Regions from separate parts of the Candidatus Pelagibacter sp. PS_40 genome, predicted to be linked through region 1. Evidence: riboswitches for the same ligand, from Rfam matches in the RefSeq annotation. Region 1 holds a riboswitch; each other region holds the start of a gene.

What was found. Region 1 has a riboswitch for S-adenosylmethionine ahead of AC5SLW_RS03840 (homocysteine S-methyltransferase family protein). Riboswitches for the same ligand answer to the same signal wherever they lie in the genome.
Region 2: linked by a shared signal. The riboswitch ahead of AC5SLW_RS01795 (homocysteine S-methyltransferase family protein) and the one ahead of AC5SLW_RS03840 (homocysteine S-methyltransferase family protein) in region 1 are both predicted to bind S-adenosylmethionine.
Region 3: linked by a shared signal. The riboswitch ahead of AC5SLW_RS03095 (O-acetylhomoserine aminocarboxypropyltransferase/cysteine synthase family protein) and the one ahead of AC5SLW_RS03840 (homocysteine S-methyltransferase family protein) in region 1 are both predicted to bind S-adenosylmethionine.

Annotation. Positions count from the first base shown of each region.
Region 1 covers NZ_CM182064.1:720,864-731,030, forward strand. Annotated here, with positions in the region: gene AC5SLW_RS03830 (NAD(P)/FAD-dependent oxidoreductase) at 1-1,270, opposite strand, end outside; gene AC5SLW_RS03835 (OsmC family protein) at 1,388-1,939, opposite strand; SAM riboswitch class V at 1,944-2,008, opposite strand; gene AC5SLW_RS03840 (homocysteine S-methyltransferase family protein) at 2,012-3,073, opposite strand; SAM riboswitch class V at 3,141-3,205, opposite strand; gene AC5SLW_RS03845 (DUF1737 domain-containing protein) at 3,501-3,707, opposite strand; gene AC5SLW_RS03850 (hypothetical protein) at 4,149-5,114, shown strand; gene AC5SLW_RS03855 (DUF1737 domain-containing protein) at 5,212-5,283, opposite strand; gene AC5SLW_RS03860 (hypothetical protein) at 5,296-5,643, opposite strand; gene AC5SLW_RS03865 (NADP-dependent oxidoreductase) at 5,777-6,700, shown strand; gene AC5SLW_RS03870 (hypothetical protein) at 6,817-6,981, opposite strand; gene AC5SLW_RS03875 (hypothetical protein) at 6,978-7,160, opposite strand; gene AC5SLW_RS03880 (DUF4396 domain-containing protein) at 7,168-7,605, opposite strand; gene AC5SLW_RS03885 (c-type cytochrome) at 7,611-8,039, opposite strand; gene AC5SLW_RS03890 (DMT family transporter) at 8,118-9,002, shown strand; gene AC5SLW_RS03895 (pentapeptide repeat-containing protein) at 9,017-9,550, opposite strand; gene AC5SLW_RS03900 (hypothetical protein) at 9,594-10,082, opposite strand; gene AC5SLW_RS03905 (hypothetical protein) at 10,079-10,167, opposite strand, start outside.
Region 2 covers NZ_CM182064.1:331,444-341,610, forward strand. Annotated here, with positions in the region: gene AC5SLW_RS01750 (SufB/SufD family protein) at 1-1,148, shown strand, start outside; gene AC5SLW_RS01755 (aminotransferase class V-fold PLP-dependent enzyme) at 1,145-2,362, shown strand; gene sufU (Fe-S cluster assembly sulfur transfer protein SufU) at 2,362-2,832, shown strand; gene AC5SLW_RS01765 (iron-sulfur cluster assembly protein) at 2,836-3,132, shown strand; gene AC5SLW_RS01770 (HesB/IscA family protein) at 3,132-3,464, shown strand; gene AC5SLW_RS01775 (hypothetical protein) at 3,523-3,693, shown strand; gene glnA (type I glutamate--ammonia ligase) at 3,700-5,106, opposite strand; gene AC5SLW_RS01785 (YbaK/EbsC family protein) at 5,253-5,732, shown strand; gene AC5SLW_RS01790 (DMT family transporter) at 5,729-6,616, shown strand; gene AC5SLW_RS01795 (homocysteine S-methyltransferase family protein) at 6,609-7,517, opposite strand; SAM riboswitch class V at 7,527-7,590, opposite strand; gene AC5SLW_RS01800 (2OG-Fe(II) oxygenase family protein) at 7,679-8,269, opposite strand; gene AC5SLW_RS01805 (sulfite exporter TauE/SafE family protein) at 8,299-9,045, opposite strand; gene AC5SLW_RS01810 (molybdenum cofactor synthesis domain-containing protein) at 9,064-9,564, shown strand; gene AC5SLW_RS01815 (DUF1244 domain-containing protein) at 9,565-9,810, opposite strand; gene adh (aldehyde dehydrogenase) at 10,122-10,167, shown strand, end outside.
Region 3 covers NZ_CM182064.1:591,682-601,848, forward strand. Annotated here, with positions in the region: gene AC5SLW_RS03060 (DMT family transporter) at 217-1,065, opposite strand; gene AC5SLW_RS03065 (AEC family transporter) at 1,083-1,985, opposite strand; gene AC5SLW_RS03070 (homoserine dehydrogenase) at 1,985-3,277, opposite strand; gene AC5SLW_RS03075 (hypothetical protein) at 3,278-3,502, opposite strand; gene argC (N-acetyl-gamma-glutamyl-phosphate reductase) at 3,499-4,521, opposite strand; gene rpsI (30S ribosomal protein S9) at 4,556-5,005, opposite strand; gene rplM (50S ribosomal protein L13) at 5,007-5,468, opposite strand; SAM riboswitch class V at 5,608-5,676, shown strand; gene AC5SLW_RS03095 (O-acetylhomoserine aminocarboxypropyltransferase/cysteine synthase family protein) at 5,681-7,009, shown strand; gene AC5SLW_RS03100 (COX15/CtaA family protein) at 7,002-8,012, opposite strand; gene AC5SLW_RS03105 (chorismate mutase) at 8,055-8,345, shown strand; gene AC5SLW_RS03110 (50S ribosomal protein L33) at 8,348-8,539, opposite strand; gene AC5SLW_RS03115 (MerR family transcriptional regulator) at 8,541-8,918, opposite strand; gene AC5SLW_RS03120 (integration host factor subunit alpha) at 8,908-9,210, opposite strand; gene plsX (phosphate acyltransferase PlsX) at 9,210-10,167, opposite strand, start outside.

The DNA.
Region 1 (10,167 bases):
AGATAAACTTCTTAGGTAATCCTTTATAAATTTTTGAAATATCTAACTCTTTACTGTTTGATAATACTAACTTAGACAATTGTTTTCCAGTCCAAGGAGCAGCACTCACTCCAACCCCATTATAACCAAATCCATAATAAATCTCTTCATTATCAATTTTACCAATAGAGGGAGTTAATTTTTGAGATAAAGCAATTAATCCCCGCCAATTGTAATCAATATTAATATCTTTCCATTGAGGAAAAATATCTTTTAAAAATTTTTCCATTTTCTTAGACATATTTAAATTAGATTGATCACTGCCACTTAAATCCCCTCTAGTGCCAAATAAAATTCGGTTGTCAGGTAACTTTCGATAATAATATAAAAGATTTTTAGTATTAGCTATTGGGGAAAATGTTTTAAAATTATGTTGGTCAATTTCTTGCTTCGTTAAGGGTTGGGTGACAATAATATTTGAAATTACTGGTAAAATTCTTGAATTCATCTCCGGGATTAAGCCTTCTTGATAGAACCCATTTGTTGCAACGACTATTTTTTTTGAACGAATAGATCCTTCTTTCGTCCTTAAAATATAAGTGCCCTTATCTTTATCAATTTTATCCACTTTAGTGTGCTCGAAAATCTTTAGTTTTTTAGATAAAGCATATTTTGCAATGCCATTAACAAATTTAAGAGGATTGATTGCAAAACCAGGTTTATAAGAAAAAGCTCCAAATTGCTCTGTGCCACCATGGCCAATTTTATCAAAGTCTTCTTTAGAATAAATTTCAGTTTCAATACCAAACTCTTCTCTGTAAGCTTTGGCTTGTTCTTTAATATCTTTAAACTTATTTGGATGATGGGCTACAACGTAATTACTATCCCCCGTTACATCACAATCAATATTATATTCTTGTATAATATCTTTTGTATAATTTGAGCCTTCAACAGAGTTTTTAAAGAACTTTTTCGTTTCATCATTGCCGTAAATTGCTTGCATCTTTTTAAAAGACATCTTACTTGGTGGTAGAGAACAAAAACCTGCATTACGAGATGATGCCCCCCAACCTATTTTTCCAGCTTCAACTAAAATGACCTCTAAATTATGATTTTCTATTAAATTAATTGCACAGGATAAACCAGTGTACCCTCCACCTATTACAACAATTTCTGAGCTGACATCTTTATTAAGTTTATCTAGATTTAAATTTTCGCTTGAATGATCTTCCCAATAACTACTAACTGGGGTGTTAAATTGATAAATATCAGAATGATAAATATTTTTCATTAACAAGACCCTAGCACGCAATTAATACTTAATTCTAGTCAAACTTCTAATTTTTTAGGATTTGAAATGAACTTAAAAGACTTAAGCCCTATTTTCATAGGGCTTAAATTAGATTAGTTAAGCAGCACTTGCTCTTTGCTCTATGTGCTCTTTATTATTAGAACTTGAAGAAACCTTTTGAAACAATTTAATAGGAACTCCTTTTGATAAAATATCTAATACCGGGCAATGTGTATTTACCGTATCAATCAATTTATCTATTTCTGCTTTAGGTGATGAAGATTTAATATCAACAGTACCAGAGATGGATTGAAAGCCAGGTCTAGTGTTTTTATTTAAAGCTAAAAAACCCTGAAGATCTAATTCACCTTTTAATTTAACACTAACACTCTCAATATTAATACCCGCTGCTGTAGCAAATGCTTTATAGGTTATCTCCTGACACGTTGCTAACGCTGCTAATATTAACTCTACTGGGCTGGGTCCCTCATCTTTTCCACCAAAACTTTTGGGTTCATCAACAACTAATTTATGCTCTCTAAGAGTGACTACAGATTGAAGTCCTTCTTTAAGAATTGAGTTGCTTTCATATTGGACCAAAGCATTTTTGGGGTTGGCTGTAAAATCCTTCTGTAGATTACTTATTGTTTCTTTTAGATTGTTACTCATTTGTTTTCTCCTGTTTTAGTGCTTCGACATATGTCAGGCGCACAATTTAGTTAAATGCCCTTCTTAATTTATTTACGCTTTGTCTCCATATTCAGTCATATGTTTTGGAATTCTTTTATTTTTTCCATACATAAAATGATTTTCCATGTTCTCTCGATATTTACTTGCTGGAACAGTTAAACCAATAGATTCAGCAACTTCCCTAATCAACATTGGGTTTGCTCCACAACATACTCCAAGGTAATTAATACCTAAGGCATAAGCATCTTTTGCAAATTTACCTATTTCATATCTATTACAAAAGTGTGGGTCCAATGCTGTTGGAAACGTTCTTCCATGAGGTGATGGACATGCACAATTACTTCTGTCCGGTAGATTAAAAAATGTTGGGTAATCTTCACTGGTTCTATAAGGAATAGGTAAAGCTCCAACATGACATTTAACTGCTTTTCTAATTTCTTTTAAAAAAGGAAACATGGTAGCAGGTCCTCTAAAACAATTTAAACCAACAACATCAGCCCCTAATTGCTCTAGCTCTTTACAGGTATCAACAACGGATTTTCCATCTCTCATTTTATTTTCACCCATTGGAGATATGGTTAATACAGTTGGTAAACCTGTTTTTTTCATAACTTCTAAAGCTTTAAAAGCTTCTTCAGCATAATAAAAAGTTTCACCAATTAACATATCAGCACCTTCTTCAACGGCCCAACCAATCATCTCTGTAAACATTCCTTCAACTTCTTTTTGAGATTGTGGATCATTATGTTTCCAGATATTTGAATTTGAAATATTACCTGCCATCAAATTTGGTTTTGATCCTTTAGGAGTATCTAGTGCTACTTTTTTAGCAATTTTTAATGCTGAACGATTTAGTGGTTCAAGAAGTTCTTCTTTACCAATAACACGCATTTTTTCTCTGTGTCCATTATAAGTAAAGGCCTCAACTACATCAGATCCTGCGTGTTGAAATTCTCTATGTAAGTTCTCTAAAACTTCAGGATGATCTAATGACACCATTGGAACAAATTCCCCTGATGACATGTACCCACGTCTTTCTATCTCAAATAAAAAACCTTCTGCGCATATAACAGGTCCTTTATCTAATCTTTCTTTTAATTTATTTGTGCTCATTTTTTTTCCTCTTGTTTTGGAGAAAAAAGGTCACAAAATAACAAGAGGGTTAAATCCATAGGCCTCTTTTCTCCTTTTTAGTGCTTAAGCAAATGCAGGGCGCACAATATGGTTCAACTGCCCGGCTTAATTTTATGAAAGATAAAAAAAAACCACCTGTCTAAAGCGGTGGTTGAAGCGTCGCTTTAGCAGGATTTATAACGCGCTCTGCAATTTAACTTAAATCAGCGCACCTAAATATAATCAACTTTCTCTCAAACTGTCAATTGAAAAAATAAATAATAGTTAAAATTATGAGAATAATGACAATCCAAATACTAAGATTAGTTAAGAATTGCTTTAATTTAGAATTAGATTGTAGAAAAGCTGGGAGTACTAATAAGAGTATCCCTAGCATATAAACAAAGGGTAATATCTGATCTGCCATTTATATCGATGATAGCTTCATCTTTTTGGAATACTTTTTCTGAGGTGAATTTTTTATAACTGCTTGAGCACAACGCATGACCCCTCTTTTTTTATCAAAAGTCATTTTGGGTTCACCATACAATTTCCATCCATTGGATATGGCCTCCGTTACACGATGGCAAAATTCTGAAGTGTCGTCACTTGTAATAAATCTATAACCTTTCATAATCAGACCTTAACAAGTCCTAAATCGGGTGTCTATATCTAGGACGATTATTACTTAATGAAATAATAAGATTGGTTAAGAATTTTTGTAATAGAGAATCTTTTAAATACTTTTATCAATAAATTCATATAACTCATTAAGTGTTATACTTATGTTAATTATAATCCTGTATTAAATGAAATTTAAGTCATTATTCAACTAGACAAAATCATTAATTAATATAAATGATGATGAATCAACTCCTCTTAAAACTTATTATTAAATTCTCTAGCTAGATTTTAACTTCGAATAATATAAAAATTGATGAATCAACTCTCCTCAAAGTAAACTAATAAACTTATCTATAGATATATTTTTACCAACCTATTAAATCGACCTTAAGACTAAGAATCGTTCGAAATGAAAAACAATAAAAAAAACATAAAATAGGAAAATAGAAAAATGGAAATGACCTTAATATATACGATAGTAGGCTTTGCTTTAGCGGGGTACAGTGTTATTGCAAATGACTCAATTCAAACATTGGGAACTTTTATCGCGTCAAAACAAAAATGGTTTAAATGGTACACTCTTGCTAGTGCAGCATCATTTGTAATGATACTTGCTATTACTTGGGGCTGGTACAGTAATGATGGAGATATCTCTTACGGCAGACTAACAAGAATACCTTTCCAAGAAATACAATGGTATCACGCAGTGGCACCAGGAATACTTCTAGTATTAACAAGAGTAGGTATACCTGTTTCAACAACCTTCTTAGTTTTATCAGCTTTTGCATCAACGGTAGTACTTGAAAAGATGCTTATGAAAAGTGTTGTCGGCTATGGTTTAGCTGCAACGGCTGCTTATATTTGCTGGGTCGTTATTTCAAAATTTATTAATGAAAAACTAGATGAAGTTGAAGACAAATGGATTGGCTTTTGGCGTAACTCTGTTTGGGTAACTTCTGCTTGGTTATGGTGGGTTTGGTTATCTCATGATGTAGCTAACATTGCAGTTTATCTTCCAAGACAAATTGATGTTAACTTATTATTAATTGTACTAGCTTACTTTACAGCACTACTTTTTTATATCTTCTACATTCATGGTGGAACTATTCAAAAGGTTGTCTTAGAGAAAACTGGCACAAGGTACGCAAGATCAGCAACCATAATCAATATTATTTATGCTGCGGTTCTTTATTATTTTAAAGAACTTAATGACTTACCAATGTCAACAACTTGGGTGTTTGTTGGACTATTGTGTGGAAGAGAATTAGCAATCGCATCAATGAATAGTGATTATAAATTCAAATATGTGTTTCCACTAATTGGTAAAGACTTTCTTAAAATGACTATAGGATTGACGGTGTCAGTTGCAATTGTGCTTGCAATTCACTACATCATAATTCCAAATAATTGGTTTTAAGTTTTAAGACAATTAACATTTAATTATTAGCTCTAAGCATTTAATTTATTGCTTAGGGCTTAATAATTTAAGCAAAATAGTTTCAAATATTAATTATTTAAGTTGCCTCTGTAACACGATGACAAAATTCTGAAGTATCATCGTTTATAATAAATCTATAACCTTTCATCTATACTCCTTTTTAATTTTGTTTTTTATATTGTCTTCTTATGAAGATTATTATGTAAGTGAAGACAAAACCAAAGACAAATTCATCTAAAATTGATCTGTGATTACCCATACCACTTGCAAAATTCCATCTATTAGCATTAAAAAAATCAATCCCAATATCAAATGCTTCTTTACCATTAGAGGCTGAAACAAAAAGATAAACGATTATTACCAGTAAAAACCCACCCATATAAGAGGATAAAACATCTAATAAATGAGTTTTATTCTTTTTATTTTTTATAAGTTTATTTCCAGGGTTTGAAACAACAAAGCTAATAGCAAGTAGGATTAGAAAAGATATTAAGATTAACCAATACATAAAAGTATACTACTAAATCTTAAATAAAGTGTCTAGGTGATGGAATGATTGTTATTTAATAAAATATATACTACATAGCTTTCTTTATGTTTTGATATATTTTAAAAATTATTTAATTAAAAAGGAATTCACAATGAAAGCTGTCGTTTATAAAGATTATACTGCCAATATTGAAATTATTGATATTGCAAAGCCAAAACTTCAAAATAAATCTGTCCTAGTAGAAGTACATGCCGCTAGCATTAATCCGATCGATAATATTTTACATGCAGGTTATCTAAAAGAAATGCTAGAGCTTAGCTTTCCTCATATTATGGGCTATGATGTTTCAGGCAAAGTAGTCGAGGTTGGTAAAGATGTACTTAATGTCAAAGTTGGTGATGAAGTATTTGCTCGTCCCAATCAAGAAGACGCTGGCTCAATTGCTGAGTTTGCTCGTATCCAAGAAAATGAACTTGCCATTAAACCAGAAAATCTAAGCCATATAGAAGCGGCATCTGTCCCACTAGCGGGTTTAACAGCATGGCAGGCATTAGTTACGAAAGGTAATATTAAGCAAGGTGATAAAGTGTTGATCCACGCTGGTTCAGGTGGTGTTGGAACACTTGCCATCCAAATTGCAAAACATTTTGGGGCAACAGTTGCAACAACTACAAGCTCTAAAAATATTGAACTTGTTAAAAGTTTGGGAGCTGATCTAATAATTGATTATACCACTCAATCATTTGAAGATAAATTGTCTGATTATGATTTAGTCTTTGATATGATTGGGGGTGATGTACTTGCTAAGTCTTTCAAGGTTTTAAAAAAGGGAGGTACTCTGATTTCCATTAAGGGCCAAGATACTGAAGACCTTGCTAAAAAATATGGTGTAAACTTTGAATGGTTTTTCATGTCACCTGATGGAGCAATGCTAACAGAACTTGTAACATTAATTAGTCAGGGCACCATTAAAACTGTCATTGACAGCACGTATCCAATGGAACAGGCCTCAGAAGCTTTTGGAAAACTAGCAGAGGGTCGAACTAAAGGTAAGATTGTTCTTACAATTAAATAGGGTTTAGATAATCAAGCTATTAAAGCTTAAATCTTGAGCAAAGAAACTTAAAGATCAAATAGTTAAATTTACCAAGACCATAGAAATTAGGTGCAGGTTTTTTAGTCTTTAATTTTTTAGCTTTTTTCTTCTTCATAGCCAATATGGTTTTGTGTTTCGTTTGAATGTTTTAGATTATAACAATCTGTGCAAAGTAAGATCACTTCTGGTCCAGAGCTTACTTGTGTTAAGATGGCTGTATCATCTCCACACTCACTGCACCCTGATAAACGTTTCTTCATTTATGTTTATTACGGGTAATTTGATTAATTCTATCAATATAATTTTTTATCTCAGGTTTATCTTGAGCTTTATTATCTTGTTTGGGGTTTTTCTTCCTTTGGTAATAATAATAGATAGGCATAACAACAGATAAGGCAACGATAATAATTGCTAATATGATTTCAGAAGTTGTAACCATTTAATATTTAATGACAGGCTTGATTGAATTTTTTAAGTCTCCAATAATTATAAGGCCATGGTGTTAAAAATCCCGCAGTTAACATAATAGGTACCACCCACCAAGTTAGCATCGCTCCACCGGTTAAAAAATAATCCGTAGCATTCATAGAAATTTCCATACTAACCATTGAGATGAAACTCATTCCACAGGCGGTCTTTAAAGCATTAATTAATTTAAAATTTTGTCTCATTAAAATAAAAGTTTCAAGCATAATGCTGGTTAATAAACCATTTATGATTGCTAAAGTCATAATACCTAATACTGGAAAAGGAATTTTACTTAACTGAAAAAATAGTATGGTTCCAAAGTCACCAATTGCACAACCGATAACACACCACATCGTATTCTTAGCACTTTTTCGCCACGTGTGTTTACACGACCAATGAAATGTATCAGTTGCCATTTAATTTATTTACTTAAATTTATTTGATGTTGGTAATAATCATTAGGCCAAAAACTTTTAATGTAGGCTAAAACTGAATCTATATCTTTGTCATTTAATTTATCTCCAAAAGCGCCCATTTTACCCTCATAGTCACTAATTATTCCAACTAAACCATATTTAATAATTTTATGTAATGTCTCATCATCATGGTGCCAAGTGTGACCTGTACCATTTAGTGGTGGTGCTTTACGATGACCATCTTCATCTAAACCCTTCCAATTTTTAGCACCTGACAAATTAACTTGATGACAGCTTACACAATTATTTTGGTATACAATTTTACCTCTAGCAATCATTAATTCAGAATCTCTTGTGATTGGAAAATGATTATCTGAATAAGAAATACTACTTAATGATATAAACAGTGTTAAAATTAGAAGTATCTTTTTCATAACAACTAAACTTATATATTAAAATTGGTTGATTAATCTTATATTTTTTTAAGTTTGATTGATTATAAGTATTCATTAATGAACAATTTTTTATTATTTATTGTCACACTTTTTTGCTGGTCGCCTACTTGGTATGTAATCAAGTTTCAATTAGGCTACGTTGATCCTTTAGTGTCAGTATTTTATAGATTTTTGATAGCTGCAATAGTTATTTTTGTTTATCTAATTTATAAGAAGAAAAATCTTAAATTTTCTTTAAATCAGCATGCATGGTTTTTACTCTTTGGTGTTTGTCTCTACTCACTAAACTATGTTTTCTTTTATCTATCAAACACTTATTTAATAAGTGCATTTCCAGCAGTTGTCTTTTCAACGGTAGTTATTATGAATATTTTAGGAGAAGGCTTTTACTTTAAAAAGAAACCTTCTTTAAAAACTTTACTTGGAGCAAGTATTGGGATGATTGGAATTATAATCATCTTTAATGATGAAATTTTCAATTTTAGCTTTGCTAATGGAACCCATGTTGGATTATTTTTAGCCTTACTTGGTACATTTAGTGCATCAACAGGTAACATGGTTCACCAAAGAAACTTAAATAATAACTTTTCATTAATACCAACACTTGCGTATTCAATGCTTTATGGGTCACTGGTCACACTATTAATTACCCAAATAAAGGGTACTGAATTATTATTCGAGTATAGCTTCAGTTATATCGCATCCCTTGCTTATCTATCAATAATTGGCTCAATATTTGCTTTTATCTTTTACTTAAGATTATTAGAAAAAGTTGGAGCAGGACGAGCTGGGTATGTAGGGGTTGTAATGCCTGTACTAGCTTTATTAATCTCAACAATATTTGAAAACTTAGAATGGCAACAAGATTTAATAATAGGTTTACCTATTTTAATGATTGGCGCAGTGCTCGTTATTAATCAAAAAATTAAACCAATAAAATAATTTCTAAGAATTTTTTATTTATTACATTTACCAATTGAACCTAGTAAACATTTAGTTCCATCAATCCAAGTTGCATTGTTAAGATTAGCGCCTTCAAATGTAGCATTTAAAATATTAGCACCAGTTAAGTCTGCTTCAAAGAGGTTGCTATTATTAAAGTTTGTCTCAATTAATGATGAGCCTTTAAAATTTACTCTTGTTAAATTTGCACTTGTAAAGTTGGCTTTTTCAAAAATACCCCCTTCAAGATTTGCTTCATACAAATTAGTTCTTATAAAAGAAGATTCTACAAAATTACCATTAGATAACGTTGCATTCATCATCACCCCTTTATCAAAAGTAACTTTAATAAAACTAATAAAAGATAAATTAGAATTTGGTATATAAGCTCTGCTTAAATCTTGGCCTTCTGAGAATTGGCAATTAGAATAATCCACTCCATCAGTTGGAGCATCATCACAACCCGCTTTTGCACCACTAGTTAACAATAAGCTTAAGACTAAAATACTTAAAAACTTAATAAAGCTAGTCCCCAATATTTTTTTCACAACTAAATGCTAACAAATATTTTTTAAGATGTCTTGAGTTAATTTAGTTAGGTTTTGTCCAATATCCATAAACACAACGTGTGCCCCGTCTTGAGCAATCATAAGTATCATGCAAGACACCATCTTTAACAACCGTTATGTGTTTTGAACAAGATACAATTAACGTCCCACTTGGAAGTTCATCTTTTTTCAAATGAACTTTGCAGCCTTGACCAATAAACATAGTCGGCGTCCACTGCCAACCTAGTTTTTCAAGGTATTTCTTAACAACTACCCTATGAGTACCTGATCTTGGGCTGTCATTTTTTTGTTTTAAACTTCTTGCAAGTCTTGTTCTTGATGTAGTTCTAAATTCTTCATTTGCCTTATAAAGATCATCATAAATTTTTTGATAAGGAAGCTTTGTTACAATTGCAATAGATCTAACTACACAGTCTCCAGCTTTACCTTTATATCCAGCAGCAGCTCTTCCTCCATCATTGATTTGTAATTCTAGATTGCTACTTGAAAATAATCTTTTAAAGAAATTCACGATTTAGTTTTATGATCTAAGATCTCGATCATACACTGGGTTGCATATTCACGCCATTCGCTAGCAGTTTTGCCTTTAAGGCTAT
Region 2 (10,167 bases), 390 kb from region 1:
TTATTGATAAAGGCTTTCCAAATAAAAGAATTGAAGATTGGAAATTTTCAGATTTAAATCAAATAATATCATCTAATATTAAAAATTTAAGTTTTTATAACGATAAAACTTACGAACCTAAAGATCAAGTATCTTTAATTAATAAGTTTGAACATAATAAGATAATTTTTATTAATGGAGCAATTTCAAAAATAGACATCAAATACGAGGATGACACTAAAGTTTTAATTAATAATGATTTAGATTTAAGCAACAATTCGAATGGAATTAATCCATTAGTATCCTTAAACCATGCTCTTGTTAGTGCACATATTGGTATTATCGTTAAAGAGAATTATTCATTAAATAAACCTTTAGTTTTATACAATATTACTACGGAGGACGTTAATTCAACAGCACTCAATTTAAGAACAGATATTAAGTTAGAAAAAAATAGTAGCTTGAAACTAGTTACTATATTCGATGATCAGTCTCAAAATAATTTCATTAATATAAATCAAAATTTTGATATTGCTCAAGATGCAATCCTTAAAAGCTACAAAATTGATCATAAAACCAATTCTAATATTAAATATTTTTATAATAATATTAACCTTGAAAAAAATAGCATCTCTGAAAATTTTATTTTTTCAACAGGATCTAAATTTATCAAAAATGAGGTAAATTGTAATTTAAATGATCAATACAGTTCAGCATTTATTAATGGTGTGATAAATTTAAAAAACTCACAACATCATGAAATTAAAACGAATATAAATCATTTAGCAGAAAATACAAAAAGCTATCAATTAATCAAAACGGTTTTAAATGACAATTCTAAAGGTATTTATCAAGGTAAAATTTTTGTTGATCAAAAAGCACAGAAAACAAATGGGTACCAACTAAGTAAAGCTTTACTTTTAAATGAAAATACAGAATTCGATGGTAAACCTGAACTTGAAATTTACGCCGATGATGTAAAATGCTCGCATGGATCAACTTCAGGTAACTTAGACGAAGACTCGATATTTTATCTAATGTCTCGAGGTATAAGTTATCAGCAATCAAAAGAATTATTGATTAATGGTTTTCTAATGGATGCAGTTGAAAAAATTACTGATTTAGAAATCAAAAATTTAATCAAAGAGATGATGGGAGTTGTAGAGTGAGTATAGAAAATATTAAAAAAGAATTTCCAATATTTAATAATAAAGTTCATAATAATGATCTTGTATATCTTGATAGTGCTAACTCATCTCAAAAACCACAATCTGTAATTGATAGAGTTAATGATTTTTATACAAATGAATTTTCAAACACAGGTAGAAGTGTTCATTACTTAGCGGTAGCTGCAACCAATCTTTATGAAAATACAAGATCTTCTGTTCAAAAATATATTAATGCTAAAGATAAAAATGAAATAGTATTCACTAAAGGTGCGACTGAGGCAATTAACCTTGTAGCTAATACCTATGGTCAAAAATTTTTAAAAGAAGGGGATGAAATACTTATAACAGAACTTGAACATCATTCTAATTACGTGCCCTGGCATTTTTTAAGACAATCTAAAGGTATAAAGATTGAGTTTGCAGAAATTAATGATGATGGAGAGATTACTTTAGAAAACATTGAAAAAAAAATTACATCAAAAACAAAATTAATTGCTATTACACACTTATCAAATGTAACGGGATCAGTTTTGCCAGTTAAAGAAATAACAGAACTTGCTCATTCAAAAGGTATTGCGGTTTTAGTAGATGGATGCCAAGGTGCTCCTCATTTAAAACTTGATATGCAAGACATAGACTGTGATTTTTATGCTATTTCTTGCCATAAAATGTACGGGCCAACAGGTCTTGGTGTTTTATATGCAAAGAAAAAGTGGCTAGAGGAATTACCACCCTATCAAGGTGGCGGTGGAATGATTCGAGATGTAAAAAAAGATAGCATTTCATATGGTGATTTACCCAACAAATATGAAGCCGGAACAATGGCTACAGCACAAGTTATAGCATTTGATCAATCTATAAAATTTTTAGAAAAAATCGGAATTGAAAACATGATTAAACATGAGCAAGAATTAATCGAATATGGTCAAGAAATTTTAAGAAAAAATAATTCAGTTAAATTAATTGGTAACCCAAAACATAGATCAGCAGTTTTGTCTTTTACTATAGAAGGTGTTCATCCACATGACATAGCTACAATATTGGATGAAGATGGCGTTGCAATTAGAGCAGGTCATCATTGTTGTCAAATCCTACATGACAAATTAGGAATACCTGCAAGTGCACGTGCTTCATTAGGTGTTTACAATACAAAAGATGATCTGGATCAACTTAATAATTCCATCAATAACTGTAAGAAAATTTTTAATATCTAATGAATATTAAAGAACTTTATCAAGAAATAATTTTAGAGCATGGTAAAAATCCACGCAACTTAAGAAAAACTGAAAATTTTAATAAAGACGCAATGGGTAAGAATCCATTATGTGGTGATAATGTACATGTATTTTTAAAACTTGATGAGAATAAAAAAGTAGAAGATATTTCATTTGAAGGTAGTGGCTGTGCAATTTCAATGGCCTCAGCATCAATTATGACTGATTTAATTAAAGGCAAAGAAGAAGTGGAAGTTAAAGAAATTGTAAATGACTTTTTAGGTATGATTAAAGAAAACCCTGAGCTAAAATCAAAAAACCTAGAAGAAGATGAAAAAACTAAATTAATGTGCTTGTCTGGAGTAAAACAATATCCAATGAGAGTAAAATGTGCGACTTTATCATGGCATACTTTAATTTCTGCAATTGACAATACTCAAGAAGAAATTAATACTGAAAAATTAGATTAAATTATGGATTTAAGAGAACAAGTAATAGCTGAAATTAGAAAAATTTATGACCCAGAAATACCCGTCAATATTTATGAATTAGGTTTAATTTATGATGTTAAGGTAAACGAGTCTAAAGCTAAAATTATAATGACCTTGACTACACCAAACTGTCCTGTTGCAGAAAGTTTACCTCAGGAAGTTAAGGATAGTGCAATGCAAGTAGAAGGCATTGAAGAGGTTGATCTAGATTTAGTTTTTGAACCACCTTGGGAAAAATCAATGATGTCTGAAGCTGCTAAATTGGAGTTAAATCTATAATGAACCCTATCATTAAATTAAGCAATAATGCAGCAAGTCGTATTAAAGAAATTATGTCTGGGGTTGAGTCGAATTCAATTGGAGTAAGAGTTGCAGTTAAGTCTGGTGGTTGTGCTGGCATGTCTTATGTAATGGAATATGCAAAAGAAATAAATCCTTCAGATGAAATAATTGAAGACAAGGGCGTTAAGGTTTTTGTTGATGCTGCAGCTGTTATGTACTTATTAGGCACTGAAATGGACTATAAAAAAGAAGAATTTTCATCATCATTTGTTTTCAATAACCCCAATGAATCTGAACGTTGTGGTTGTGGCGAGTCATTTAAAGTATAACATTACTTAAACGCATATCAGTATTGCAAATATCACATATCTATGGTATTAATTAGTCATGAATAAATTTGAATTTAAAAATCTTGTTAAATCTTTAGAAAAGTCACTGAAAGAAAGAACTTTTTTTAAGACTCTTAGAAAAGAAGTAAACACTGGTGCTAACGGCACACAGGATTACGTTGTCAAAAAAGGAATTAACAAAGATACAATCGCAACAACTAGACAGTAATTAGTCTTAACTGCTGTAATACATCTCAAACTCTACAGGATGAGGTGCGTGTTCAAATCTATGTATCTCTTCAAATTTTAATGCAATGTAAGCATCAATTTGATCATCAGTAAATACACCACCTTCAGTTAAAAATTCTCTATCTTTATCTAAACTTTCCATTGCTTCTCTTAATGATCCACAAACAGTCGGAATGTTTTTAACTTCTTCTGGAGGTAATTCATAAAGATCTTTATCAAAAGATTCGCCTGGATGTATTTTATTTTTAATTCCGTCTAAACCAGCCATAAGCATAGCAGCAAAAGTTAAATATGGATTTCCTGAAGCATCAGGAAATCTTATTTCACATCTTGCACCATTTTTACTTAATGAAATTGGTATACGACATGAAGCAGATCTATTTCTTGCAGAGTAAGCAAGCAGAACAGGGGCTTCAAAACCTGGAATTAATCTTTTGTAACTATTTGTTGTAGCATTTGAAAAAGCATTAATTGCTTTTGCATGTTTTAAAATTCCACCAATATAGTGAAGTGCTGTTTCAGATAACCCTGCATAAGCATCACCAGAAAAAACTGGTTTGTCGTCTTTCCAAATTGATTGATGAATGTGCATACCTGAACCGTTATCTCCTGCAATCGGCTTTGGCATAAAAGTTGCTGTTTTTCCAAATGAATGTGTAACCATTTGAACTACATATTTATATAATTGAACATTATCAGCTTGATCAACAAGAGTTCCAAAGTACATACCAAGTTCATGTTGACTTGGTGCTACTTCATGGTGATGTTTTTCAACTTTGATACCTACTTCTTTTAAACTTTTTAAGTATTCACCTCTCATATCTTGTTCACTATCAACTGGAGGGACTGGAAAGTAACCACCTTTTACTGGAGGTCTATGACCCATATTTCCATTTGCATACTCTGTTCCAGAATTATAAGGACCTTCTTTACTATCTATTTTAAAACCAGTGTTGTTTGGATCATTATTAATTCTAACATCATCAAAAACAAAAAATTCAGGTTCAGGACCAAAAAAAGCTTTATCACCAATGCCAGATTTTTTTAAATATGCTTCTGCCTTTTTAGCTGTTCCTCTTGGGTCTCTCTCATAAAGAGATCTTTTAACAGCATCTAAAATATCACAAAAAAGGATTAGAGTATTATGAGATGTAAAAGGGTCCATAATCATTCTAGAAGTATCAGGTATTAAAATCATGTCAGACTCGTTAATTGCCTTCCAACCAGCAATAGATGAACCATCAAAAAATACACCTTCATTTAACATTTCTTCATCAACGATAGTGTGATCCATTGTTAAATGTTGAAGTTTTCCTCGAGGGTCAGTAAATCTTAAATCAACAAATTCAACTTCTTTTTCCTTCATGAATTTTAGAACATTGGCAGCAGTCATAGTTTCTCCTTTTTTAAATTTTGTGGTCAATTAATAACAAATGTTTCTTTAATAATATTGCTTGAATAATAAATATCACCTATGCGTTTTTTACATATGAATTACAACATTATTTGTTAAATTATCAATCAATTATTAGTTGAAATATGAGCTTATTAGATAAAGAACCTGTTAAAAGAGCTGAAAAATTTCTTAAAAACTTTGACCAATCCTTAGAGGTAATAGTTTTAGAAAATTCAGCAAGAACAGCACAGGATGCAGCAACAGCTTTAGCTTGTGATGTAGGTGCAATTGTCAAAAGCTTATTATTTAAAGCGGAAAATACTTTTATATTATGCTTAGTAGCAGGCGATAAGAGGTGTTCATTAAATAAACTAAAAAAAGTTAAAGATAAAAAAGATATTTCAATGGCATCACCAGAAGAAGTTAAGACACAAACGGGCTATACAATAGGGGGTGTCTCACCTGTTGGGCATTTAGAGAGAATTGAAATTATAATAGACAATTCTTTAGAAAGGTTTAATGAATTGTTTGCTGCAGCAGGACATCCAAACTGTGTATTTAAAACAAACTATAACGATATTCAAAAGATTACGAATGGAAAAGTTGAAGATATAATTGAATGAGACAACCTAGATTAATTGATTATACATTATTAGTAGTTTTAGCTTTAATATGGGCATCAGCTTTTTTTAATATCAAAATTGCAACAGAATCTTTTGGACCAATTACAATTGCATTCTTGAGAGTTTTTTTTGGATCAATTCCAGTATTATTATTATGCTTTTATAAAAAAATTAAGATTGAAGCATTTTCCAAAGATTGGTATTGGTTTGCTATAATAGGATTTGTCAATTTGGTATTACCTTTTTTCTTAATAGCTTACGGTGTGAAATCTGTACAAAGTAATTTGGCAGCAATCTTAATGTCAACAACACCCTTGAGCTCAACAATATTGGGTCACTTTTATACAAAAAATGAAAAGTTCAATTTAGTTAAAACTTTTGGAATACTAATTGGTTTTTCAGGAATTATTTATTTGTTTTCAGATAATCTATTAATAAATGATAGTAATTTTATTTCTGCGTTATTAATATTACTTGGGTCAACTTGTTATGTTATTGGAGGAGTTTTAACTCTTAAAATTAGTAAGAAAAAGAATGAAAATGTAACAGGCTCTATATTAATTTGGGCTGTCCTAATCTTAATACCATTTGTTTATTTTATTGAAAAACCATGGAACTCGGTTCCAAGCGTTGAATCTACAATATCAGTAGTTTATCTAGGAATGGTTTCAACAGGTGTTGCTTGGTTGCTAAGATTTAAAATTCTAAAAGATAATGGTCTTATATTTCAATCACAAGTCTCTTACTTAATTCCAATATTCGGTACTATATTGAGTTATATTTTTTTAAAAGAAATAATAACACCTAAAATTTTATTATCTTTATTAGCAGTCGTTGTTGGAATTTACTTTGTTAAAAAAGCAGATCAAAAAAAGACTACTTAAACTGAACCATTTCTTTAATATGAGAAGGTCTCGTTTCGCAACATCCACCTAAAATAGTAGCACCAGCATTTTTAAATTTTTTAACAAAATTTGCCATCAATTCAGGTGTTAAATCTTTTCTTTGACCCAAAAATTCATTTGGGTTACCAGTTTTACTGACATTATAACTATTAGTATAACCATCTTTAGGATTAGTTGTCACAAAAGCATTAAGCTTAAATCCAAATGGAACACCTAAATTTTTTACTTCTTCTAAATTTTCATAAAAGTTTTCAGGAGAAACACAGGATAAAATTAATCCTAGTAAATTATTATGATTAATATTGTTAATAATATCTGATATTTTTTCACCACTTGGAAGATTTATTCCCTCAGAAATGTGAGCACCTATTAAGTATGGCTTATTAAATTCTTCAATTGCTTCAATTGCTAATTTAAACTCTTTTACACTAGATAAAACATCTAAGTAAAAAAAATCAATATAAGGATCTAATAATTTTGCTTGATCATAAAAGTTTTGCTTAATTTCATCATCTGGTCTTGTATCTTCTTCGTATGTTAAATATTGAGGTGGAAGACCGCCTGCAATTAACACATTAGGATATTGTTCTTTAGCTTTCTTAGCTATTTCACCAGCTTTTTTGTTTAAGTATTCAAACTTATCTTCAATTTTATTATCACGTAATCTTATTCGTCTTGTAGTAAAGGTTGCTGTAACAATAACTTCAGCACCCGCTTTAATAAAGTCTAAATGTGTGTCTAGTAAGAGTTGATGGTATTCTTCTTTTAAAACAGCATTTGCACTCCACAATGTGCCGTTTGGCTTCATACCACGAGCTAACAATTCTTGTCCCATACCACCATCTAAAATTCGTGTTGTTTTAAAAAAATTAATATCCATTTTTATTCCTTACTTTTTTAGTGCTTTAGCTCTATGCCAGGTGCACAATACAGTTCAACTACCTTTACCAATTATATAATGATTTCCTTTTTAGCAGTTAGTACCTGCAATATGGATCAAATCGGTAGAATATTTATATATCTATTAGACTGATTAGTAAATCACTTCTTGAATAATATTTTAGCATTAAATGAGAAGGATCTTCTCTCACCATCAACGTTAAATGGATAAGCTGTGTGCATTAAATAATTTGGAAAAATCAATAGGTCTCCTAATTTAGGGTTTAAATTATAGATACTTTTACTTAAAAAGTTTTTTTGACCATTAATAAAATCAATAGTTCCATTAGTTTTAATCTTTTTATTCTTAACTAATTTATTTTGATTCATATCTTTTGGGATTTTAAGATAGCCAACACCTGACAGTTTTCCTTCATGATAATGAATTGGGTTATATTCATTTTTTAATTGCCTAACTACCCATAGATTTATTATCTTAATTTCTTTAATTTTTTTAACGCCTGACTTATCAAGGTAAACTTTAATATTTTTTATTAATTCTTTAGACAAACTCTTATTAATTAATGTTTTAGGTATTTTAATTTCATTCTTAATTTGACTTGCAAGTTTAGAGCTATAATCATTTTTTTTAGATAATTGAGACTTATCAATGTGATTATTTAATATAGTAATAATTTTTTTGGATAACTTTGTTTTTCCTATAGTGGGTCCAAATGCTCTAAATGTTTTCATAATCTTTCTATAATAATTTAATACTTCTGTTATGCAAACAACTTCAGTCCCATTCGAATAGCGACAAATATGACAAGTCCTGATGTCACTAGAGCTAATATTCTTGCAGGAAAAATTTTAAGATTTAAATAGTTTCCAAGCTGGCCGCCTATTAAAACAAAAAAAAATAATGGCCAATAATCATAAATTCCATTTATTGTTGATGCCTTTGTAAATTGGCCAGCAAGTCCTGATAAAGAATTAATCAGTATGAATAATGATGCTGCTGTTGCAATGTTTTTTGCTTTATCTACTCTAATTAATAACAATATAGGGCTTAAGAAAATTCCACCACCAATTCCAACTACACCAGACACAAATCCAATAGATGCACCAATTAATATTGATAATATTTTTGGTATCTTTTTATAAACTTCAATTTTTTGATCAAAAGATTGAAATTTCATGAGAAGTAGAACTCCTGCTAGTGCTAAGACTAAAAAAAGTAAAATTTCAAAAATTTCTTTATCTACTGATAAAGATCCTCCTATGAATGCAAGTGGCACAGATGATATCAAATATGGGGTAAGGATCTTAAAATTGATATTTCCAGCTTTAATATAATTTATACAATTTCCTGATACGACAATAATATTACAAAAGAGAGCAATTACAGGAAAGATCAAGTAAGGAATATCCCAAATTAATAGAAGGGCTAGATAGGTAGAGCCACCACCAAAGCCAACACTTGAATATAAAGTTGCTGTTAGAAGAAATAAAAATGATAATATAATCATGAAAATTATTTTAAATTTATGATTGTAAATATAGCACTTTTAACTGTTACGGACACCAGAACTTTTGAGAACGATAAGTCTGGTGCGATCTTAGTAAAAAAAATAGAGGAGGCTAAACATAAATTAATAGATAGAAAAATTTGTAAAGATAACAAAGATGACATTATTAAAATCCTTAAAGATTGGATTAATCAATCTGAAATAGATGTTGTAATTACAACAGGGGGCACTGGGCTTACAGGTCGAGATATTACACCAGAGGCAGTAAACGAGATAGCTGACAAACATATACCAGGTTTTGGAGAGGTGTTTAGAACAATAAGTTTAAAAACAGTTGGTACATCGACCATTCAATCTAGGGCTTGTGCAGTACTAGCTAATGGCAAATATGTATTTGCTTTGCCAGGTTCTTCAGGGGGAGTAACGGATGCCTGGGATGGAATTTTAAAACATCAGTTAGATATAAATCATAAACCTTGTAATTTTGTAGAACTATTTCCAAGACTTAAGGAAAAATAATTATTTTTGATATTTTTCTTTCCACTCAGAATAAGGCATACCATAAACATGCTCACGTGCATCTAAGTCTGAAATTTCAATACCTTTTTTCTCTGCTTCTTCTCGATACCATTTTGATAAACAGTTTCTGCAAAAGCCAGCAAGGTTCATAATATCTATATTTTGAACATCTTTTCGTTTATCTAGATGTTTGAGCAATCTTTCAAATGTAGCAGACTGTAATTCTTTTTTTATATCATTATCCATAACTAAATTATTAGACACATTTCAATTAAGCACAAGATGTAGACTATATTCAATCTTAAGTAGAAAATAATAATATAATTAATGGATCTTCAGATCAATTTTTGTTTAGTTAATTAATGGCTACAAAAAAGAAAAAAACAGCCAAAAAATCTAAAAGTAAGACCAAAAAAAAAATTAAGAAAAACTTGGTCAAGCAATCACCTAAAAATACTAAAAAAGTTAAAAAGAAAAAAGGTGTGGCTAAAGAGAAGTTACTTAAGCCAATAAAAAAAAATAAGCTTAAGAATATTAATAAAAGAGAGAGGGTAAAAATGAGCACAGAAACAGTAAAAGGTGGACGATCTCCATTACTAGATA
Region 3 (10,167 bases), 130 kb from region 1:
TTCTAGCTTTTTCAAAGTTAGAAAAATAGATTTATGCTACTTTTATTTTATTTTAAGTTAATTTTAGTAACCATAATTTAACTATTTTTAAATATTATTATATTTTATATTTAATTTCTATAAATTAATAATATTATAATTAAATCAATAATTACAGTAGTATATGATATATTATTAATGTATAATATTAGATATTAGTAAACAAATAATACCTAGTTAATAGGATTTGATATTAGATTCTCTTCTAGAGATATAAATTCCACTCATAATAATAATGGATAAGCCTAAGAATGTCCAATTATCAGGAAAGTCACTAAAAAAGTAATAGCCAATAATTATATTAGTAATGATTTCAAAGTAGCTAAATGGAGCCAATTTAGAGGCATCAGCGTATTTAAGTGATAATATAAGAAATAAGTGCCCAATGCAGGCAAATACGCCTATTGAGGCCATCATAGACCATTGAGAAGGAGTTGGATTAACCCATACAAATGGTATTAATCCTGAAACGGCGATTAACCCAACTAATCCAGTTAGTAATAAAGTTAATAAAGGGTTATCTGAAGTGCTCAATTTACGTGTAATTATTAAATAGAACCCATACATTACACCTGTTCCTAATGCAGCTAGACTGGCCAAGTTAATCTCCACAAAACCTGGTCTTATAACCACTAGAGAGCCTATAAATCCTATAATAACAGCAGTCCACCTTCTTATACCCACCTTCTCACCCAAAAATATAGGAGAAAATGCAGTAACAATTAAAGGTGCTACAAAAGCAAGTGTCAGAGCTTTGGCTAGAGAGATAACAGATATTGCGTAGAAAAAACAAATATTAGCAGAAAGTAGTATTAACCCTCTTATTATTTGTAACTTAGGCTTATCTGTCCAAACAAGCTGCTTATTATAAAACAAGAACATTATTGGAAGAGTGAATGCGACTGTAAAAAAATATCTAGCCCACGTGATCTGTAAAACGGGCATATCGGCACTTAAATATTTTGCAAAACCATCCATGATTGGGAGCATTACCCAGGCTAAAAGGTTAAATGTGATGGCTTTCATAAGCCAATAGATACAGTTTAATTAAAGTATTTTAAAGCAAAGAATACGACAACAGGAATAGTAAAAAAAGACATGACTGTTGAAACAACAATTGTACTAGCAACACTATCTACAATCTTTTTCGGTGAATAAATTGATGCCACAAGGTAATTTAAAACAGCGCTGGGCATTGAACATTGAATTAATAGAACACCAGCAGCAAAACCCGAAAGGTTAAAATATTTTATTATTGAAAAACCAATTATTGGGCCAAGTATTACCCTTCCTATTGATGATATAAATGCTTTTTTGAATGAAAAAATCTTAAAACGAGTAAGAGCAATTCCTAAAGACATTAATATTAAAAAAATCGTAGCATACATTAGCAGAAAAGTTGTATTTTCTACGAAGAGAGGAAGTTCTATTCTAAAGTATAGAAAAATTACTGAAATTATAATTGCATAAAAAGGTGGGTTTTTAAGAATTACACTTAAATCAAATTTTCTATCAGCAAGAAATACTCCAAGAGTAAAATGGCATAGCACTATTAAGGCTGAAATTGCAGCAGCGATACCTAAACCTTGAGTGCCATAAGCGAATAAACATATTGGTAAACCCATATTACCAGTATTAGGCATAACAAAAGGGGGTAACTCACGAATAATATCTTTAGTATTTAAAAAAAATAAAAAAACTATACCTACTATTGTAAAAATAAAAATTGCTATCAAATAGTACCAAAAATAATTTTTAAAAATGTCAAAAGACATTCCAGTTGATGTTAAAGAATATATTATCATTGCTGGAGTACCAATATTTGCTGCAAAGGTAGTAATAAAAGATGTATCTAATTTCGGATTATTTTTGCCAAGATAATAACCAATACCAACAACAAAAAAGACAGGAAATAAAACCTCAAACAGTTTTAGATATATTTCCATTAATTATAAATTCTAATCAATGTTGGATATCTTAGAATATTTTTGTCTTTATTAAAAACAGAAAGACAATTCTTAGAATTAAGTTCATTAGTTTTATGAGTAATAATAACAATTGTAGCTTTATTATTTTTTTTGTCAGGAGTTTGGATTAATCTTTTTACTGAAATTTTATACTTAGCTAGTCGGTTTGTGATTGTTGATAAAACACCTGGTTTGTCTTTAACTTCAAATCTCAAATATAGTGAATTCACATAATTATCAACGTTGTAACATTTAATTAATTTACGTTTATTGCCAGGAATACCAAATGGTTTCTTAATATTACCTCTTAAAATTGAAAGTAAATCTGATAATAAAGATGATGACGTTGGACCAGGACCAGCTCCCTCCCCTTGCAATATACTTTCACCAACAGGTTTTCCTTCGAGAATAACAGCATTCATAACACCACCAACGTTACCTATGTACGAATTTTTACTAACTAAGCATGGGTGTACAGTTTCAAAAAGTTGACCATTAATTAGTTCTGAAATGCCTAATAGTTTGATACGTAAATTTAATTGATTGGAAATTTCTATGTCTTTTAATTCAATTTTTTCAATACCTTCCATTAAGCATTTATGTTTTGAAATTTTAGTATTAAAAGCTAGAGCAGATAAAATTCTTACTTTAGCAAATGCATCAAAACCATTTAAATCTAATTTAGGGTTACCTGGTTCAGCGTATCCCAATTTTTGAGCTTTTTTTAATACGTTGGAAAAACTATCATTAGAATTTTCCATTTCTGAAAGAATATAGTTAGAAGTACCATTTAAAATTCCATAAACTTTAGAGATTTTGTTAGTTGCAAGACCCTCTTTTATGGTTCTTAATATTGGAATACCACCAGCAACAGATGCTTCAAATTCTAAATTAACATTATTTTCCTCTGCTAATTTTCCTAAATAATCACCATGTTTAGAGATAAGTGCTTTATTAGGAGTGATTACATGTATTCGATTTTTTAAAGCAGTTTCAACAACTTTTTTTGAAATCCCATCTGACAAACCTATAGCTTCAAATAAAATATCCACTTTGGTCTTATTAAAAATTTCTAATGGGTTTTTAAAAAATATTTTCTTATTTACTTTAAATCTTCTTTTTTTAGAAATGCTTCTTGCTGAAATAGCTACTATGTTAATCTTTTTTCCTGTCTTAAGTTCAATATCTTTTTTTTTAGTATTAAGCTCATTTAACAAATAAATACCAACTTGTCCTAGACCAACTACAGCAATGTTTATTAAATTTTTCATCTATTGGTTAATATCTGGGTATTCTGCATTTTCTGAATAATCTTTAAGAAAGAGGTTAAATTCATCAAAAGTCATAGATTTGTAATCACCTGTTTTTTTTAATATTTGAGAAAGTTTTTTGTCATCATTAGACTTTTTAATAGGATCTTCATTCCAATAAGTAGACTCTTTGTTTAATGAGCACGAAGTTAAAAATACAATTAAAGATAAAAATAAGTATTTCAAATTAATCCTTTTGTTTCATTAAAACCATATTTGATATTCATATTTTGTATTGCTTGACCTGCCCCACCTTTAATCAAATTATCAATAACAGATAAAATAATAACTCTATTTTTATACTTAGTTTTACAAATTACTATAGAGCAATTATTTGTGTTAATTACGTCATTTGTACTTAACAATGAATTTGTTTTTAAAATTTTAACGAATCTGTTTTTTGAATATTGACTCTTTAAAGTGTTTTCTAAATTTTTAATACCTACACCTTTGTTAAGGTCTAAGTAAATAGTACTAAGTATCCCTCTAAACATTGGTGTTAAATGGGGTGTGAATGTAAAAGAAAATTTCTTTTTAGTGTAGTTTTCGATTTCTTGTTGAATTTCAGAGTTATGTCTATGGAAACCCACACCATAAGCGCTTAAAGATTCATAAAGATTTTTATCCTTATATTTTTTATGTACACCTCTTCCAGCACCAGAGTAACCAGATTTTGAATCTATAATAACATTATCTGTTTTTATTAAATTTTTCTTAACTAATGGAATAAGTGGTAAAAGTATTGATGTTGGGTAGCAACCTGGGCATCCAATAATATTAAATTTCTTTAATTTGTCACCATTGATTTCAGGTAATGAATAAATTGATTTTTTAATATTTTTGACAGATCTGTGTTTTTGTTTGTACCATTTTAGATAATTTGATGCTTTATTAAGTCTAAAGTCTGCAGCTAAATCAATTAATATATTGTGTTTTAATAAATCATTTGAAATATCTTGTGCTTCACCATTAGGTAGAGCTGTAAAAACAAGGTCTATGTTTTTTAAAAGTTCTTTATTGTATCTAATAATTTTAGGTAATTTTTTTGAACTTAATGATTTTTCATAACTAGAAATATTTTTTCCAACAGACGTATTACCACAAAGATATTTAATATTAACATTGCTGTGTTTAACTAATAATTTAATTAATTGAACACCAATATAACCAGTTGATCCAGCAACTAAAACATTAAGCTTAGGCATTTTTTTATTATAACAGTTTAGAGTTAAAAAAGAATTATCTTTTCGAGAATTGGAAGCTTCTTCTTGCTTTTCTACGACCTGGTTTTTTTCTTTCAACCGATCTAGAGTCTCTAGTATTAAGCTTTTCTGTCTTAAGTACTGCTCTATTCTCTGAATCAAATAAGATTAATGCTTTAGCAATACCATGAACCATTGCACCAGCTTGACCTGTGTGACCACCACCTGCTACGCTACATCTTACATCATAATCAGTTGCTTGGTTTATAATCTCAAATGGTCTTGTGATTTGCATTTTGTGACTTCCACTAGTGAAATACTCATCCATAGTTCTGCCATTAACGTAAATTTTGCCTGTACCTTTTTTCACCCAAATTTTTGCAATAGATTTTTTTCTTCTACCAGTTGCGTATTTACTATCTTTAAAATCTAATTTAATTTTAGGTTTTTTTGTAGATACTTTATTTGGTGTAGCTGCTGTTACCATATTAATTTCTTATTAAATTTTTACTGTTTAATTTACCTAGGTCTAAAAGTTTTGGGTTTTGTGCTGCATGAGGGTGTTCTTCACCAGCATAAATTTTTACTTTAGTTAACTGTTTTCTTCCTAGAACTCCCCCAGGTAACATTCTTTTAATAGCTAATTTTAATGTCTCGCCAGGTTTATTTTTTTCTAATAATTTTTCAGGAGTAATTTCTTTAATTCCACCTGGGTGACCAGTATGTCTATAATATTTTTTATCTTTAAATTTTTTTCCTGTGAACTTTGCTTGTTCAACATTTTTAACAACAACAAAATCACCATCATCCATATGAGGTGTAAAAGTTGTTTTATTTTTTCCTCTAACAATCATAGCAATAATAGAAGCTAACCTGCCAACTACAGCATTTTTAGCGTCTATCTCAAACCAGTTACTGTTTAAATCACCACTTTTTAGAAATTTTGTCATTGTGCGAGGATTAATACTATTATTAGATATAATGTCAATTTTATATTTCTCTTGCAATATCTTGCTTAAATGATATTTTTATATAGCCGATTTGTTCCTATTGCAGGCTAGTTATTGCTAAAAAGGATTTTTTACCCACATTATCGGTAGGCGCATTTGAACTGTATTGTACGCCTTGCATAAAGCAAAAGTACTAAAAAAGGAGTATTAAGATGAGTACAAAAAGACAAAACCCTGAGACTATAGCTATACATGGTGGTGATTATAGAAGTGATCCAACAACCAAAGCAGTAGCAGTTCCAATTTATAGAACAACATCGTATCAATTTGATAGTACTGAACATGCTGCGAATTTGTTTGCTCTTAAGGAATTTGGAAATATTTATACAAGAATAATGAATCCAACAAATGATGCTCTTGAAAAAAGAGTTGCTTCATTAGAAGGAGGATTAGCCTGTTTAACAGTAGCATCTGGACAAACCGCATCAACTTTTGCAATTTTAAACGTTGCACAAGCCGGAGATAATATAGTCAGCTCTACGGATTTATATGGAGGTACTATTTCGTTATTCACGCATACATTAAGTAAACTTGGTATTGAAGTTAGATATGCAGACCCTTCTGACCCAAAAAACTTTGAAAAAGCTGTTGATGATAAAACTAGAGCTTTTTATGGTGAGACTTTACCAAATCCTTATTTGAGAGTTTTTCCAATTAAAGAAGTTTCTGATATTGGTAAAAAATACAATATACCATTAATAATGGACAACACAGCTGCTCCTGTAATTTGCAAACCTTTAGAACATGGTGCTGCTGTAGTAGTTTATTCATTAACAAAATATATAGGTGGTCACGGTACAGTTGTAGGTGGAGCTTTAGTTGATGGAGGTAATTTTGATTGGACAGCTGATCCCAAAAGACAACCTTTATTTAACGAACCTGACGCAAGTTACGGTGGAGCTATATGGGGAAAAGTGGTTCCAGAATTAACTGGGGCTAATGTTTCTTTTGCAGTAAGAGCGCGGGTTACATTACTAAGAGATCTTGGTTCTGCCCTATCACCTGACAATGCATTTGGAATTATTCAAGGGCTTGAAACAGTTGCTCTCAGAATGAAACAACACTGCTCAAATGCATCAAAAGTTGTTGACTATTTAAAGAAAAATAAAGAAGTAACAAGAGTAATCTATCCAACAGAACATGAAGGTAAAATTGCTGATCGTGCTAAAAAATACCTTAATGAAGGAAATGGTGGTTTAGTTGGTATTGAACTCAAAGGTGGTATTGAAGCAGGTAAGAGATTTATCGAGTCTTTAAAAATGTTTTATCATGTTGCAAATATTGGAGATGCAAGAAGTTTAGCAATTCATCCTGCAACAACAACTCATAGTCAGTTAACAGAAAAAGAATTGTTAGCCTCAGGTGTAACTCCTGGATACGTAAGATTATGTATTGGTATTGAGCATATAGATGACATTATTGAGGATTTAGACCAAGCTTTAAATAAATCTTCTAAAGGAAATTTGAAAGCAGTTAGTTAGAGTTTTTATATAATATCAAAAAATAAGAACTCAAAACTAATATTGAACCTAGCTGGTGTAGTGAAGCGTATGTAATCTCTACACCAGAAATCAAAGTTATAATTCCTAAAAAAATTTGAAACAAGATAGCAACATCAAAAAATAATACATATTTAAAATCATATTGTTTTTTAAAATAGATAAAATTTAAAATGATTATAAAAAATAAAAGCAAATATGCAGTTGATCTATGCAAAAATTGAATAATTGATGGGTTGTTAAATAATTGAGTACTAATTAAATCACCATAACTAACATCATTTGGAAAAAAACTACCATTCATATCAGGCCATGAATTATAGATAAGACCACCATCTAAACCTGATAAAAAAGCACCCAATACAATCTGCAAAACTATCAATTTAAGTATAAATAATAAAAATAAATTTGGAATTTTATTTTTAAATTTCTTAATTTTATGAATATCTAAAATATACCAAAAAATTAAACATAAAATAAATAAAGCCAAAGATAAATGAATGCTAAGTCTAAAGTGACTAACGTCATTATTTTCAATTAATCCGCTAGATACCATATACCAACCGATGAACCCCTGAAAACACACAAGGAAAAAAATCCAATAATATTTATTAGAATAATGCAGAGTTTTTTTAAAATAGAGAGTAAAGAAAAGCAAAGGCACTAAAGTAAACAAACCTACAAATCTTGCTAACAATCTATGAGCATACTCCCAATAAAAAATCACTTTAAATTCATCTAAGGACATGCCGTAGTTAATATTTTTATATTCAGGAATTTTTTTGTATTCTGTGAAATAAAAATTCCACTCATTAATATTCATAGGTGGGAGTATTCCAGTAAAAAGCTCCCAAGCTGTGATTGATAAACCAGAGTCTGTTAGTCTAGTAAGACCACCGACAGCTACCATAAGAACAATTAATGAAAATAAAGTTATTAACCACAATTTTAAATATTTTATATAGTTGTCGCTATTTACAAACATAAATTATACTTATAATAATTATCTTAATAACCAATTGAATAAATGTCGCCTACAAATAAAAAAAAACTAAATCAGATTAGAATTAAGCTTGATAAACTTGATAATGATTTACTTAAATTAATCAAAAAAAGATCTTCATTAGTCAATGAAGTGCTAAAAGTAAAAATCCATAAAAAAGAAATAATTGATCAAAAAAGGATCAATTTTATACTTAAAAAAATTAAAAAAAAATCAATACAAACTAATATTGACCCAAAAATCACTAATAGAATTTGGAAAAATATGATTTGGTCTTTTATTGATTACGAAAAAAGAAATTTTAGAAAAAAATAGTACTATTTACTGTGTGGAGGTAATTTTTTTTCCACAAACATTTCATGTTTTCTTGTAGAAGGGTTATATTTCTTTGCAGACAATTTAACTTTAGCTTTTTCACCACCTGCAGGTTTTTTAACATAATAAAAAAAAGGACTATCAGGTTTAGCCTCTGGTACTAATCTAACTTTAACGTGTGTTTTTTTTGCCATTTTATTTTAAACTTTTTATTTTTTTTATTAAATCGGAAATCTTCTTAAGTTTATTTTTTAAATTATAATCAGCATTTATAGAATTATTTGGTAATTCGTCAAGTTTTAATGATTTATCCGAATTAAGAACTTTTTTAACACCAATAATTGTCATTCCTTGATCTTTGAGTAGATATTTAACTTTTTTTAAAACCTCAATAGTATCATTATTATAATATCTTCTATTGCCATTTAAAATTTTTGGCTTAATTTGCTTAAATTCCTTCTCCCAAAATCGAATAGTATGAGTATTCAAGGTTCCTTTTTTTTTGTTTACAAGGCCAAGAATTTCAGCAACCTCACCTATTGACTTATAAGCATCACTATTTTTATGAATCATTCTTAGAATTTACCAAATCTTTAAATTCCTTAGAAGCTTTAAATAAAACAACATCTCTATTAGATATAGTTGTTTGTTCTTTTGTTTTGGGATTTCGTCCAATTCTATTTTTTTTTGCCCTTATAGAAAAAGTACCAAATTTAGAGAGCTTTAATTTTTTTTCTATTTTTAAATTGTCTACTATTGTAATTAGAAAATCATCAATTAAATTTTCAGATATATTTTTTGAAAAACCAATTTGCATATAAATTGAATTTATAAGATCTTTTTTTGTTAAGTTAGTTCTTTGCATTAACTTATGTTGTTTCTTATCTTTTCTATTAAATTTCCAGTGACAATTCTAGTACAAACACTTAATGAGTTTGAAAAACCTATATAATCTGTTCCACCATGGCTTTTAATAACAGGAGAATCTAAACCTATGAAAATTGCACCATTATAAAGTCTTGGATCTAATCTTTCTTTAAATTTTTTTAAATTTGAAATATTTAGTAAAGATGAAATTTTACCAATAATATTACCTGTCATGGCTTTCTTTAATTCACTGGTAATAAAATTTGCAGTACCTTCGGCTGTCTTCAAAGCAATATTCCCAGTAAATCCATCTGCAACGATAACATTTACATCGCCATTCATTAACTGATTACCTTCAATATAACCCTTAAACTCAAAGTCAGTGTTATTTCTTTGATTTAATTGTTGGTAAGTTTCTTTGATAGTCTCATTACCTTTAATTTCTTCAGACCCTATATTTAATAAAGCAACTTTAGCGGTATCATCAGGATATAGCGATTTAAATAACGAAGATCCCATTATAGAAAAATCAATTAAATTTTTTGGACTACATTCGATGTTAGCTCCTAAATCTAACACTACACTCATATTCTTTTTATTTGGCCATAAAGCAGAAAGAGCTGGTTTATCAATGTTTTCAATCATCTTTAGATTAAGTTTTGAAATAACAAGTAATGCTCCAGTGTTACCGGCAGAAATAACTATGTCAGATTTTTTTTCTTTAACACTTTGAATGGCTAACCACATACTAGAATTTTTTCCTCTTTTAGCTCCTTCTAAAGGACTATCAGTTCCTTTAACCAAATCTTTGGTGTGAATTATTTCAAATGAAGATGTGGGTAATTGATTGATATAATTTTGGATTTTTTCCTTATCACCAAAAATTTGATAAAAAGTATTAGTGTTACTTTTATAATGATGATTAATTCCATCAATAATTTTTTTTGGTGAATTA